One region of the Neobacillus sp. S1115 genome, then DNA from elsewhere that is predicted to be linked to it. Evidence: riboswitches for the same ligand, from Rfam matches in the RefSeq annotation. Region 1 holds a riboswitch; the other holds the start of a gene.
The links. A riboswitch is a leader RNA that binds a small molecule or an ion and turns the genes downstream of it on or off. The one in region 1 is predicted to bind thiamine pyrophosphate.

Region 1 (7,674 bases):
GGAATGGCTACTGCGCCTTTCTTAAATGCTCTATCTACGAACCTTTATTATTTAACGTTTGTCAGCATGACTTCGGGATTCTTTGTATCAGGGACCGTGCTGCTGTTGTTTAACCTATTGCTTGAGCAATCACCGAAGGAAAAGAGAACCTATTGCATCACCACCTACAACGTTCTCCTCTCCTTCGTCGCCTTCATCGCACCGCAAATCGGCATCTGGCTGCTCGAAATCGGGGGAATCATCACCGCCCTAAACATCAGCACCGTATTTAGATTCATGAGCGCCCTCGTCTTTCTGCTCATGTACATGAAATCCTTAAAGCAGTCATTGAGGGTATCACAATGAAGGTGTCATTGAAGGGTGTCAATAAAGGTGTCAAGCACCGCGCGTGGACATTGTCCACCTTAGAGGGACACATAAATGTTAAAAAAGTTAGGGTTTCCTGTCCTAACTTTTTTTGTTTTTAATACTAGTAATAGAAGATTATTTTTAGTGTCACAAAGCGGGATTATTCATAATGTAAACGTAGGCTGATATCTGATTTCGGGGGGAAAGGAAAATGATTCGGATCAATAATCAGGTTGTTAAGGCTGAGGAGCTTTATAAACAAATCACCAACCAAGAACAGCGGAACATTTTAAAACAAATGACTGCTTATGAAGAGGTTTATTCGTATCAAACCGTGGAGCAGCTTAAATTCGAACTGACTTTTCGCTCTAATACGATGAGGGCGGCACGTGAATTAAACAAAAGCGGCGCGATATTTACAACCTTTACCTATGCAATCTGCAATAAAAAATATTGGGACCGGCTCGGCAACGGAGGGTTCCTACTGAAGCCAGGGGCAAGTCCTTCGACTGCTATTCTAGACATCTTAAAAAACGGAAAGCTATATGCTTTTGAGTGTTCTACTGCTATAGCCATTGTTTTATATATTGCTACCCTTTATTCAATTGGCAGAACACGGTTTGATCTGATGTTTGAACGCCTATATTTAATGGACTGGCAATTTGATGAGGATTTGCCGATCTACCAAAAATTCGGTGATGATTATTTACCGGGAGATGCTCTTCATTTCAATAATCCTGATTTCAGTCCAAAAGAGCCTCATTGGAGAGCGGAAAATGTCATCTATTTTGGCGACGATCAATACTATGGCCATGGAATCGGAATCCGAAACGCCAAAGTCATCATAGACTTCCTAAACAAAAAACGAAAACCCAGCCCCAACCACTCAGCCTACCTGATGAACATGATATCACGCCCAAATTATTCATATTTTCTAACATATCAGTAATGGTTTCAGGCACCGCGCGTGGACATTTGTCTACTTAAGGTGCCTGACCATGACATCAAGATTATTATTTATTAAAAGTTAATATAGGCATCTTCTGGTTTGATATCTTTATTGATGATTTTGGTATCCTTTAGCCATTTAGCAGCATGTTCCCAGACTCCAGAATCCTGGTAGCCGAATGGTTTATCTCCTGCATCCATCAACGGCAGCAGAATTTCGAGGCTCTTCGTCTCGATGTCCTTTTCCAGTGGCGATGATTTGTCTTCATGCTTTAATAGAATGGACAGCCCCTCTTCCGGATGGTCCGCAACATATTTTTGTCCATCTCTTACGGCAGCCATAAACTTCTTAAATACTTCAGGTTTTTCCTTTAACCCTTTTTCACTTCCTACCAGCACCAATTCATAATAGTCTGGTACACCATAATCTGCTGGATTTAACGTACGCATTGGGTGTCCCTCTTTATCAAGCAATAATTTCTCATGATTGATATAACCGCCAATCAAGGCATCGGTTTTTTTCGTAGCCATCGCCGGAATCAAGTCCCAGCCGACATCGACCATTTTTATCTTTCCAGCATCTCCGCCATCTGTCTTTACCATCGTTTGAATGATCGCCTCATCTAAGGGAATCGATGGATAGCCGATGGTCCGTCCAGCCAAATCCTTCGGTGATTGAATCGGGCTATCGGCTGCAACCATTAATTGGTTAAGCGGATGTCTAACGAGAGCAGCGAATGACCGGACAGGAATATCCTCTCCACGTGCTACTAATACCTGCGGCTGGTAACTGATCGCCATGTCAAATTTACCAGCGGCCACAAGTTTTAAAGGATCGTTCGTGTCTGCAGGCATTTGAATGTCGACATCCAGTCCTTGTTTTTTGAAATAGCCCTTTTCCTGTGCTGCAAAAAGAAACGAGTGAACGGCATTCGGATACCAGTCAAGCATCAAACTGACTTTCTGGAGGCCCTCCTCTTTAACGGGGGACTTATCGGCCCCTGCCTTCCCGCATGCGCTAACTAACAGAAGCAGCAAACTCACCATAACCAATAAACTTTTTTTCACAATAATAACTTCCTTTCAGCAAATTAACGAATCTTATTTTTTATTAACTTTTTTTCTAGTAAGCTTATAAACAAAAACAATACAATTCCCATTAAAGAAAGCAGAAAAATAGCTGCAAAGACCGAATCTGACTGGAGATTTGAAGACATCCTCCGGCTAAAATAGCCCAGCCCTTCACTTGCCCCCAGCCACTCTCCGATAGTGGCGCCGACGACACAATAAACCACCGCCATCTTCAAACCGGACATGATGGATGGCAAGGCCATCGGAACCTGCACCTTTTTAAAAATTGTCCAGCGTCCGGCCCCCATTGTTAACAGTAATTCACGATATTCGCTTCCGCCCGCCTTCAACCCGTCATAAGTACTCACAACGATTGGGAAAAAAGCTACCAATATTGTCACAGCAACCTTGCTCCATATAGTGTAGCCGAACCACATGATAAAAATCGGCGAAATGGCAATCATCGGGATCGTTTGAGAGATGATTAGAAAAGGATAAAGCACTTTTTCTAATATCTTAGAAAAATGCATACTAACGCCTAAAAGCAGCCCTCCTATAAGCGAAAGTCCAAAGCCAATCAAAACCTCTAAGAATGTCGCCGGTAAATGCTCGCCCAAAAGAATCTCACGATTATTCACAAGTGACTCGCCGATTGCCGTAGGTGCAGGCAATATAAATGAAGGCACCATTCCTGCTTCAACTACCCACTGCCAAATACTGATTAAACAAATGGCCGTCAGCAAAAACAAACCGTATTCTCCGGCCCATCTTTTCCATTTACTCCTCATGTTGTATCAGCCGCTCCAATTCTTTACGCATCGAAATAAACTCTGGTTGATAAATAGATTCTGAATTTCGTGGTCTTGGCAGGTTGACCTTGTATTCCAGGACTCCTCTATTTTGAAGGAGAAGAATTCTATCGCTTAATAAAATTGCCTCCTCGAGATCATGTGTGATGAACAGGACGGTCTTTTGAAGCTCACCCCATAGCCCCAATAACCAGCTATGCATGGTTCGTTTCGTTAACGAATCCAGCGCCCCAAACGGTTCATCCAACAATAAAAGTTCCCTGCCTGTCATAATGGTCCGTAAAAAGGCGACACGCTGTTTCATTCCCCCTGATAATTCATCTGGATAAGCATTCTCATATTCCTTAAGCCCAAAACGGGATAACCAAGCACGGATTTCGTGTGACTTTTCCCGCTTGTCCTCTTTCGCGATTTCTGAGGGCAACAGCACGTTTTCCATTACCGTCCGCCAAGGCAGCAGTAAATCTTTTTGCGGCATATAGCCAACTTTTCCTAGTCTGCCTAAGGATAGATTCCCAGCAATTTGTATTTTTCCCTGGCCCGGTTTAAGCAGTCCGGTAATTAATTTAAAAAGTGTACTTTTCCCTGACCCGCTTGGGCCAATAAGGGAAACAAACTCCCCCGCCTTTAAATCGAGCGAAAGCTGTTGAAAAATCGGCTGCATATCCCTATCAAACGTATATGTTAAATCTTCGATGTGTAACATATTTGAATTAGACAGGCCAATCTCCTCCCTCATAGACCATGTCCCAGAACATATACTCAAACCTGGATGTGGTGAGAAAATGCTCTTCTAAAACCGCCAATTCTCGCTCTGGTTTTCCTTCCGTTAATTTATCTAACAAATCGATTAGCCAGAGAGCCAGCGACCCAAATTCATCAGAAGAGTACATTTTCACCCAGTCGCCGTATAATAGATGATCGCTAGAGTTTTGATAGTTTTCTGCTAGCATTTTACCGATTTCCCAATAGCTCCACATACATGGCAGCAGACTTGATATTAATTCCTCCAAAGAACCATTTTGAGCCACATTTAACATGTAGCGGGTGTAAGCTAAATTAATCGGAGTAGGTTCGGTGCCTTCAAGATCCTGTTCCGTAATTCCAAACCGTTTCGCATACTCGCGGTGCAGGTCCATTTCACCATGTAAGGTTTCATCTAAAAGCTTTGCAAAAGCTGCCATGGTCTCAACATCTCTCGCCTTCACCGTTCCAAACGCAAACAACTTTGAATAGTCAATAAGAAACACATAGTCCTGCTTCATATAGCGGATAAAAGATTCGACCGGAAGATCGCCACGTCCCAACCCGACTACGAATGGATGCTCATGTGTTTTCTCCCAAATTCCCTTAACTTTTTCAAAAAGCCGATCAGAAAAACTCATTGGCTTTACTCCTCCTTTCGTGTGTTGCACCAGACAGCAATAAATTGAGCTAACACTTTTGTAAAGTCTAACAATTGCCGAATCTCGACCTTCTCATTAACAGCATGGGCATCCTCTAGTTTTCCCGGCCCAAAAATAACTGTCGGAATTCCTGCACGGCCAAGCCAGCCTGCATCTGTTACCGTCGTAGACATATCCAGTACAGGCTTTTTCATAAGCGTTTTTTCAAAGGAGCTTGCCAGCATTCGGGTTCCTGAATGGTCCACATCAAGCTCCAAGGAAGGAAATATTTCACCACGATCGATTATCATAGATTTACCGCCCCAAACAAATTCCGGTGGATTGTCACGAAGCCATGGATCCGCAGCTGCCACTGCACCAATATGCTGCTCAATCTCCTTTATAATCTCTTCGTAATCTTCATTTGGGTAGAAATGAACGGTAACCCACAAGGAGCAGCGGTCGGCAACAAACGCAGCATGCCTTCCGCCCTCGATTACAGCAGGATTAATTGTATTCATACCTGGTGGAAAACCTTCGTAACTTTTTGTCACAGCCCAGTGGCGTTCAAGGTCTTGAAGGCCTTCGATGATTTTCGTCATTTTTTCAATCGCACTGGCACCATTGATGCCTCCGCCGGCATGAATCAGCCTTCTCCTCATCCCATCATGATAGGTTTCTTTGCTTTGAATCGTTATCCAGCCGGTTATGACGCCGCCCTGCCCTTGAATATGTAAATCGCTTGTGTCAACTACCACTGCATAGTCAGCAGAATAGCCCCTTTCCAAACAAGCAAGCGTTCCTGCCTCGCCAACTTCTTCTCCAATTACAGACTGAAATTGCAAATCTCCTTTAAGCGCAACCCCAAGCTCTTTTAAAAGTTTTATAGCAATGAGGGATGCGGCAATACCGCCTTTCATGTCGGCAACACCGCGTCCATATATATAAGAATCCTTGATTCTGGCAGAAAACGGGGCCGCCCCCCATTCCTTCTCGTCGCCAACTTCAGCAACATCCACATGTCCATTGACAATTAAGCTTCTATATTGCTCAGAGGATTCACCCTTTAAAATTCCAACCACATTCGAATCCCCAGGATATACTTCCCACATATCGGTTTGAAATCCCATGTCTCCTAAATAGCTTTTAAGAAACTCCTGGATTCCCGTTGTATTCCGGGCCGGTGGACTTTCAGTCCGAAACGCAATTAGGTCGCTCAAAAGTTTAAGCAGTTCGGCTTCCCTAGCTTCCACTTCTTGTCCGATCGTTTCTATTAAATTTTCCAGACCAACCATTCCTAAAGCCTCCTAAATTCATTCTAGGTTTTAAAAAAATAACACCCACTCTTTATAGCAAAGGTAAGAGTGGGTTCTGATCGTTCCACTTCCCTCCGCTGGAATCATCCAGTTCAGGTTCAAAGGGTTCGGAGCTGTGCCCATCTCAAGCCTTTTAGGCTTCCCCCAGTGAAGGTTCTATTTAGTTACTGTGATATTTTTCTCGCCAAGCCGCACTTTCTTCCTTAAGAAAATCGTTAAAATCACAAATCCAAGCAGTGCTCCGGCAAAGGAACTGAAAATAAATAATGGGATAAACCCGAATAGAGTTGCTTTCTGCCCGAGGATTAGGGTTGCAATAGGATAGGAAAGCAATGCTCCAAGAATTCCCGTCCCAATAACTTCTCCTATAACAGCAAAATAGATTTTTCTAGTTTTCCAAAATAATAGTCCGGCTAGCAATGCCCCGACCATGCTTCCAGGAAACGCAAAAAGCGAACCTGTGCCCATCATATTCCGAAGCAGGGAAACACAAAAGGCCTGGGCCACGGCATAATAGGGGCCCAACAGAACCGCGGAAAGAACGTTTAAAAAATGCTGCATTGGAAAAACCTTTGTAAAACCAATCGGAATCACGACCAAATTACTTGAAAGAGTCCCCATCGCAATCATCATGGCAGTTAACGTAAGCTTATACGTTTTTTTCATGATCTCTTCACTCCCCTACACTTTTTCGCAAAGCCTTTGCAGCTAAGTGCGGTGAATCGGCAAGGCTGATGGCGGTAATAACTGAAACGCCATCCGCTCCGGCTTCCACGACAGTTGCCGCATTTTCACTTGTAATCCCGCCAATTCCAATAATCGGTACAGCAATTCCTTGACTTCGCAGTTCCTCGATCAGTGCAGTCCCTCTTGATGGCTTTGCATCGGCCTTCGTTTTTGTTGGATAAACCGGTCCAATTCCGAAATAATCGGCACCAGCGCTAAGTGCTGCTTCGGCCTCCTCCGGCGTATGAACGGATACACCAAGAATTTTATTATCGCCAATTTGATTTCTGACTGTTACAGCCGGTTCATCCTCCTGACCAATATGAACCCCATCTGCGTCAAGCGCGATTGCCAGTTCAAGATCATCATTAACGATAAACGGAATTCTGTGTTCTTTGCATAGGCTTTGCAGTTTTTTCGCAAGAGCATATTTTTCTTCCCCGATTAAAGCCCCTTCGCCTTTTTCCCGAAATTGAAAAAAGGTAATTCCTCCGGCGATGGCTTCTTTCAATACCTCAACCGGGTCCTTCCTGCAATTGGCTGTTCCCATAATAAAATATACTTTCAAGGCTTCCCGTAAGTTTATCATGATTGGACCATCTCCATGATTCTTTTCCGGTAAGCCCCATGGTTTGTCGGCCCATGTCCCTGTCCAATCGCAATCCCATCTTCAATTGCAGCCTGAATAAAATCCTTCGCCTTGATGACCGCTTGATATACATCTGCTCCCTTAGCCAGTTCAGCAGTAATCGCTGCTGAAAAAGTGCAGCCAGTGCCGTGTGTGTTCTTAGTCGGAATTCGCTTACTCGTAAAAGTATAGAATTCTTTTCCTTCGAAGAGGAGATCTGTTGATTCTGAAGGGTTTTCATCATGGCCGCCTTTCAGCACAACGTTTTGCACCCCTAAGGCATGTAATTTTTTTGCTGCCTCCTGCTTATCTTCTGCTGTACGTATAGACATCCCGGTTAGGACCTCAGCCTCTGGAATATTCGGGGTAACCACTTTGGCAAGCGGCATTAAAAATTTCTTCATCGCAGAAATTGCTTCAATTTGCAGCAAGGAAGCCCCGCC
Region 2 (7,674 bases), 1.3 Mb from region 1:
AGTGCTGCTGTCATTGAAAGAATTACGGGAGAACGGCCGATCTATTATCGTCCGCCGTGGGGATTGTTAAATGTATTTGATTTTTTTCTTTTGAAACGATATAAAATCATTCTATGGTCGTTGATGGCAGAGGATTGGCGCAATAAAGGCGGCAGTGAGAAAGTAGAAAAAAGACTTTTACATGGAATGAAAAATGGTGACGTTATCCTTTTACATGATTGTGGAAAAACCATTGGTGCGGATGAAGAGGCTCCCGTGAATACCATTCATGCATTAAAAGCTGTTTTTAAAGAGGTCTCAAGCCGAGGTATTTCTTGTGTAAGAATTGATCAAATATAGCCGGAAATATCGACCAACTCCATCGGTAAGAGTTGGTTTTTTCGTTACCCAAATCATTTGCATACAAATCACTTGTATACAAATGAATTTGAATATGTTATATTCTTACTAATCAGAAAATTTGAATAATAGTGGTGGTGAATTATGGAAAAAGCCGATATCTGTGTTCATTTTCTACTAGGAAAAGCATTGCAAAAGGTGAATCAAGTAAGTAAATCCAAATTATCCCCGTACGGTGTGACACCAGTTCAATATGCACTGCTTCGTCAGCTTTGGAGAAAGGATGGACAATTTGGTTTTGAATTAGCTGAACGACTTCTGCTAGACAGTGCGACCATAACAGGGATTATCGACCGCTTGGAACAAAACGGTTTTATCGAAAGGCGAGTGGACTCCAATGATCGTCGCAACAAGCTAGTTTTTCTGACGGAAAAAGGAAAATCGCTGGAAGTACCACTATGTCAGAAGATGGATGAGATGAATGAGGAAGTGATGTCTAGTTTAAAGGTTGAAGAGATTCAGCAATTTAAAAGAATACTTTATGACATTGGAATTGCGAACAAATAAAGAAGTTTTGAAAAATAGAAATTTAAGTGCAAAGGATGGTTTCAACTTGAACGATAGAATTATTATCCCCGTATGGGCAATCGGGTCATTTTTGGTCCTCATGAATACGACGATGTTCAACGTTGCCCTGCCAACCATCATACACGAATTACACATAACAGCCGGTGAAGGCTCCTGGATTGTGTCAGGGTATTCCATTGTGTTTGCCTTATCAACAGTAATCTTCAGCCGATTATCCGATTATGTGCCGATTCGGAAGCTGCTGTTCGTTGGTCTAATCCTACTAGGGGCGGCATCCATCGTAGGCTTTTTCACGCATAGTTTTGGTATTCTTATGGCGGCTCGTTTGATACAGGCAAGCGGTGCCGGTGCTGTGCCAGGATTAGGTATTGTCTTGGCAAGCCGTTACGTGCCGTTCGAGCGCCGTGGACGGGCCATTACCATTATCGCATCAGGGACATCTCTTGCTTTTGCTTTGGGACCAGTGATTGGCGGAGTAATCACCCAGTTTATTGGCTGGAATGGACTTTTTCTTATTACCTGCATGGTTATTCCATTGGTACCGGTATTGTGGAAGCTATTGCCACCAGAAATCCCCACTGAATTCAGATTTGATATTTCCGGCGCAGCCCTTACTGCCATTGCAGTGGTATCGCTGTTGATTTGCGTCATGCAATTGTCCCTATGGTTTCTACTCCTAAGTTTTGGTGCACTAGCCGTGAACATATGGCACCTACGCAAGGCGGAAAATCCATTTGTACTCCCCAACCTGTTTCTGCATCATGGTTATCGAAAACTTCTTGTTGTTAGTTTTTGTGCTTTTATACTGAATATGTCAATGCTCTTTATGCTGCCTTTATTGTTGGCAGATGGGTTTCATTTGCCTGCAGGAGCTGTAGGATTGATGATGTGTCCAGGATCACTATTATCTGCCATTATGATTAGGCGGGTCGGAAGTTGGATTGACCGGTATGGCAATTATCGCTTCCTGATAATCGGGCATTTTCTCATGGCCGCAAGTATGATCTTTATGACAATGCTGGTACAGGTATCGCCTTACATCGTAATGTTTGGCTATATCATATTCGCTCCAGCTCTTTCAACGATAATATCCGCCTTGTCAAATGAAGTATCTCGCATTTTAGCCAAAGACCAGATTGGTTCTGGTATGGGGTTAAGTCAACTCAGCCAATTTTTTGGAGGCTCTTTAGCTGTCGCAATATGTGGCGTATTAATCAGCTTTCAAGCTAAAATACCTTTTATTTCCACATTTCAGCACATCTATTTGCTGCTAATAATTGTTCTCGTAGGTTCTCTCTTCATCCTTATCTGGTATGGAAAGAGGGCACATAAAGGAGAAATCAATATTCAAGTTTAATAGAATAAAAATAATTTTGGAAGGTGAATAGTATGAGTCGCTTAGAAGGTATGAAGAAAATGATGACAGGTGAAGTACCTCTTGTACCAGTTGCGGAAGTACTTGGGTTTCAAGTGGTAGAGGTGGAAGAAGGCAGAGTTGTGATTGAAATGGAAGCTTCTGATCGATTACATAACCCAATGGGGACGCTGCATGGCGGGATTCTGTGTGACATTGCGGATGCTGCGATGGGATATGCTTTTGTCACAACGCTCTCAGACGATGAACTGTTTACGACAGTTGAAATTAAATTTAATTTCCTTAAACCGATTTTTAAATCGAAGCTTCGAGCTGAGGGGCAACTCATTAAGAAAGGCTCTACAGTGGGATTGCTGGAATGTCAAGTATATGATGAAAAAGGAAGTCTAGTAGGACATTCTACTAGTACGTGTATGATCTTAAAAGGAAATCCGGAACGAAAGAGAGTTCAGCTAAAATAAAACATGGGGACGGTTCTCATGCTTCCAAAACATGAGAACCGTCCCCGTGCGTCACCACTTGTGAATTTTGGAGGGGATCAATCGTAGCGGACCTGGTCTTCACCTTCAACAATTAACTCCAATTCTGTTAAAAAGTTGAGTTGAAGCGGTGCCGGTAAACGCTCGATTATATCACTGATTTCAGGAAGATTTTCTGCATCATCGATAGTGGCTGGCGGTTGGTCCAATTGCTGAAACCAAATCTTTAATTCGTCAATAAACTCATAAAAATGCCTTTCAAACCGTTCGGCACATTCTTCGCTTTCATCCTCTGAAGCTTTCTTCATCATTTCCCAATCTTCAAGGGCGACCTCTAATTTTTCATAAACATGCATTATCACGTAATCACTCCTCGGTTTTGAGTATACAGAAGAAAACCCTATAAGACAAAGGATTCGTCACTTGTTAAGACTATTGGTCTAATTCGTAATCTTCAAAACATATGAATGAATATAACGCAATAGAGGTGGGGTAATGAAAGCAGTTGTGTACACGAAGTACGGTACACCCGATGTTCTTAAACAGAAGAGGTAGAAAAACCTATACTTAACGATGATCTGGTACTGGTAAAGATTCACGCAGCATCTTTGAATTTTGGCAATCTAGTTCTTTTAAAAGGGTAACCGTTTTTAGCGCGTTTTTCCTTTGGACTATGAAAGCAAAAAACTCCATACCCGGAGAAAATCATTGAAAGTTCGGTCGCATTGAAAAGCAATATGTGACCGACTGCTCATTTAAACGAATATATTACACAAATAAAAAACACCGCATGGGCGGTGTAAATGGATTTTAATTCTTTTTAATAGGTAACGTAAGTTGAAAGGTAGTAACATGATTATCAGACATACATTCTATTTCACCGTGATGTTTCTCAACAATATTCTTACAAACGAATAAGCCGATACCTGTGCCTAGTTTCTTAGTAGTGAAGAAGGGTTCGAAAATTAAATGTACTGCTTCAGGATCGATAGTAGGGCCATTATTAGAAATACGAATCTTAATTTGGTGATCATCTATATTTGTTTGGATATCAATTTTCCGCAGATTTTCTTCTTCACACACAGCGTCAACTGCGTTTATTAAAAGATTGAGAAAAACTTGTTTTAACTCATTCCGATCGCCCGTGATACAAATATCAGCATCGATATTTGTATGAATTTGGACATTGCCATCGACGATGCTTGGATAGAGGAAATCAAGCACTTCTTCTATTAATAAATGGATGGTAATGTCTTCATTCTGGCTTTCTGCCAGCGTGTTCAGTTTTGATGTATGAAGGAACTGAGTAATTCTGAACTTAAGTTGATCTAATTCTTGGCTGACAACATCTAAATATGGTAGATTAGGATGCTCGTGCTTTAATAGTTTTATAAAGCCCATAACGGAAGTGAGCGGGTTGCGAAATTCATGAACAAAGCTAGAAGACATTTGTCCAAGAATCGCCAACCGGTCCTTATGTGTTTGGGAAATAAATAAATTTTGTTCTTGTAGTTTCTTATCTTTGATTTCGGTGTACTTAGAAACAGCATAGAAACAGAATAAATCGAACTGTTTATTGACCAAGTCAATCGTTGGCTGCAGCTCTTCTGGTATGAGTCCGGAAAGGTTTAAATATTTAATAATTATACTTCTACCCAGATTTACATTATAAACAAATTCCCCAATATTGACATTAGCCTCGACCCGTTCCAGGGCTACTTTGTGCGCCAATAATTTAACATCTTCATCAGAGAATCCCTTTAAAATTGAATTTGTTATGAGATGGTACATTAAATGACCGTTCTTTAATATTAGCTCTGGATTATCCCGGTAATAATGGATAATAATTTGCTCTTCCCAAAAATGTATAAACTTTTGTTCATTCTCAATTAGAAATTGGCCTACTTTTTTATCCATACACAGCCTGCTTTCCACTATATTAAAGTGATTATAGCATAAAAATTTGATGCATGGGGACGGTTCTCGTGCCTCAAAATAGGTGTATATAAGAAATATTTCAAAGCAATTTGATGAAATGTACGAGCAAATAAGGTTTGAAATGTTTGACTTTTTTGAATAAAATGTTACCATATATCCATATGAGGTAATCTTTTCAAATGAATATGAATCAAATCCGCTAGAGGTGCCTTTTTGAAAAGGCTGAGATTGAAGTGTGACTTCGGGACTCTATGAACCTGATCTGGTTAATGCCAGCGTAGGGAAGTGGACAACGGGATTTTTGGAGAGCAAAATTTTTATTTCTAAATTTCGGCCACTTTCTTACAAAAGGAAGTGGCTTTTTGTTTTGCCTGTTTTGCGCTTCCTTAGACCGGCGAAATCCATTCAAAGGGGGGGAGTTGTATTTTTACTAGTCTAAAAGAAAAAGAGTTGCATCTTATATCCAATGGTAAAATGTCGATCCATCAATTGGCTGAAATAGCGAAGGATATTCATCCATTTGTAACTGCGCTACACTTGCGGGAAAAACAAAAATCAGCAAAGGAACTTTTTCAAGCAGTCGAACTTTTAACAAATGAAAACGTCCCTCCATCAAAAATCGTGATTAACGATCGGGTAGATGTTGCAATCGTGGCAAAGGCCCTTGGTGTTCAATTAGCCTATCATAGTTTAGATACAGCCTGTGTAAAGGAGCATTTTCCTCAACTTAGGGTCGGGACTTCCATTCACTCCTATGAAGAAGGACAAAATGCAAAGGAGAATGGAGCTGATTTCGTTCTATACGGTCATGTCTTCCCTTCGCAATCAAAACCAGGAAAGACCCCAAAAGGGCTAGAAGAATTAACACGGCTGTCACAGCTGAACATTCCGGTGATTGCCATTGGCGGGATAACGCCGGAGAATATGGAAGAAGTCCTACAGGCAGGGGCAACGGGTATCGCTGTCATGTCAGGTGTTTTAGATGCTCGTGACCCCTTATTAGCCGTAAAGTCTTACATACATGCATTTAGAGATGGAGGTGAGAAATATGGATCATACATTTGATGTTGCCATAATTGGAGGTGGTGTTAATGGAGCCTCGATTGCCTATCAGTTATCAAAGCAAGGAAGAAAAGTCATCATTATTGAGAAAGAACAAATCGGCTGCCAAGCATCAAGTGCTGCCGCCGGAATGCTGGCTGCGCAAGCTGAACTTGAACATGACGGTCCATTATTTCAGTTGGCGATAAAAAGTCAATCAATGTTTTCGGCTCTCGCTAATGAATTATTGGAAACTACTGGTGTGGAAATCGAGTTTGTCAATAAAGGGATGTTAAAAATTGCAGAAACCGAAGACATAGCAGAAGAAGTAAAAAAACAGGTCACCTTTCAAAAGAAATGGGATCCAACCATAAAATGGCTGGATGCGAAGGAATTACGAGAAATGGAACCGTCACTTTCAACAAGCGTACCTGGAGCGATGTATCTCCCGAACGACGGGCATGTACAGCCTGCAAAGTTAACGCAGGCGTTCGCAAAAGCGGCGGTCCATTTTGGTGCTAAAATACTTGAAAACACCGAAGTGCTATCTTTTCTTTATCAAAACGGTCAGGTGATAGGGGTGCAAACCACGAACGGAACCATCCTTAGTGATAACTTTGTTGTTGCGGCCGGTGCTTGGGCGGCCCAATTAATCCGTGAATCTGGTTTAGAGATGAACATGTATCCTGTTAAAGGTGAATGCTTTTCCGTTAAAACAGAAAGGCCAATTATCAATAGAACCATTTTTTCAGATAAACGCTGCTATCTTGTACCAAAAAAGAATGGAGAAATTTATATTGGTGCGACCATGATTGAACATACATTCGATAAAAAGGTAACAGCAAAAGGGATTTCCACTTTGCTGGAAAGAGCAACCCAAATCATACCGCAAATTAAAGAGGCAGCGTGGGAGAGGGTGTGGGCTGGAATTAGGCCACAGACAGGTGATGGACTGCCTTACATTGGCGCGCATCCGAGGTGGAAAAATTTGTTTGTGGCAGCAGGGCATTTTCGCAATGGGATTCTACTTAGCCCGATTACAGGGAAACTAGTGGCTGAATTAATCGAAGGCAGACTGAAAGATGAGAATCTGCTATCAGCTTTCCGGCTCGACAGAAATATGTTGGTAGGAGGTAAACCATGAAGGTATTATTAAATGGCGAATGGACCCAATTATCAGACAGTATGGTATTTGTTTCAGATGTTCTTCAGCATTTTGAAATCCATGATAAAGTCGTTGTGGTCGAAGTAAACGGTGAAATTTTAACCAAGCTGGAACACCAAAGTACTAGATTAGCAGATAAAGATCGAATTGAAATAGTTCATTTTGTAGGAGGCGGTTGATATGTTAAAAATTGGTCCATTATCCTTCCAATCTCGTTTATTGCTTGGGACAGGGAAGTATCCAAGCTTTGACATCCAAAAGCAGGCGGTCGAAGTGTCAGAAGCAGAAATCCTTACGTTTGCAGTTAGACGGATGAATATTTTTGAAGCCAGCCAGCCGAATTTTTTAGAGCAGCTAGATACCAATAAATATACGCTGCTGCCAAACACAGCAGGAGCGAAAACAGCTGCAGAGGCTGTCCGAATCGCTAAGTTAGCGAAAGCATCAGGCTTATGCGACATGATTAAAGTGGAAGTGATCGGCTGTGATAAAACGTTACTTCCTGACCCGATTGAAACGCTAAAGGCCACCGAAGAATTGGTGAAGGAAGGCTTTATTGTACTCCCTTATACCTCTGACGATGTGGTGCTAGTCCGGAAACTTCAAGAAGCAGGCTGCCATGCTGTCATGCCAGGGGCGTCGCCAATAGGATCTGGGCAGGGTATTATCAATCCGGTAAACCTCCAGTTTATTATCGAACAAGCCGTTGTACCAGTGATTGTTGATGCGGGAATCGGCTCACCAGGCGA

Region 2: it holds a riboswitch for thiamine pyrophosphate, as region 1 does, so the genes downstream of both, tenI (thiazole tautomerase TenI) here and ACZ5B7_RS12780 (acetylornithine deacetylase) in region 1, are expected to answer to the same signal.

Annotation. Positions count from the first base shown of each region.
Region 1 is NZ_AP038275.1:2,632,967-2,640,640, reverse strand. It holds gene ACZ5B7_RS12810 (MFS transporter) at 1-345, shown strand, start outside; gene ACZ5B7_RS12805 (protein-glutamine gamma-glutamyltransferase) at 560-1,297, shown strand; gene ACZ5B7_RS12800 (ABC transporter substrate-binding protein) at 1,369-2,364, opposite strand; gene ACZ5B7_RS12795 (ABC transporter permease) at 2,388-3,155, opposite strand; gene ACZ5B7_RS12790 (ABC transporter ATP-binding protein) at 3,145-3,915, opposite strand; gene tenA (thiaminase II) at 3,890-4,561, opposite strand; gene ACZ5B7_RS12780 (acetylornithine deacetylase) at 4,567-5,856, opposite strand; TPP riboswitch at 5,930-6,033, opposite strand; gene thiW (energy coupling factor transporter S component ThiW) at 6,034-6,543, opposite strand; gene thiE (thiamine phosphate synthase) at 6,551-7,192, opposite strand; gene thiD (bifunctional hydroxymethylpyrimidine kinase/phosphomethylpyrimidine kinase) at 7,189-7,674, opposite strand, start outside.
Region 2 is NZ_AP038275.1:3,959,129-3,966,802, reverse strand. It holds gene ACZ5B7_RS19155 (polysaccharide deacetylase family protein) at 1-339, shown strand, start outside; gene ACZ5B7_RS19150 (MarR family winged helix-turn-helix transcriptional regulator) at 484-906, shown strand; gene ACZ5B7_RS19145 (MFS transporter) at 953-2,284, shown strand; gene ACZ5B7_RS19140 (PaaI family thioesterase) at 2,317-2,763, shown strand; gene ACZ5B7_RS19135 (hypothetical protein) at 2,841-3,137, opposite strand; gene ACZ5B7_RS19130 (histidine kinase N-terminal domain-containing protein) at 3,592-4,698, opposite strand; TPP riboswitch at 4,911-5,020, shown strand; gene tenI (thiazole tautomerase TenI) at 5,170-5,784, shown strand; gene thiO (glycine oxidase ThiO) at 5,768-6,904, shown strand; gene thiS (sulfur carrier protein ThiS) at 6,901-7,104, shown strand; gene ACZ5B7_RS19110 (thiazole synthase) at 7,106-7,674, shown strand, end outside.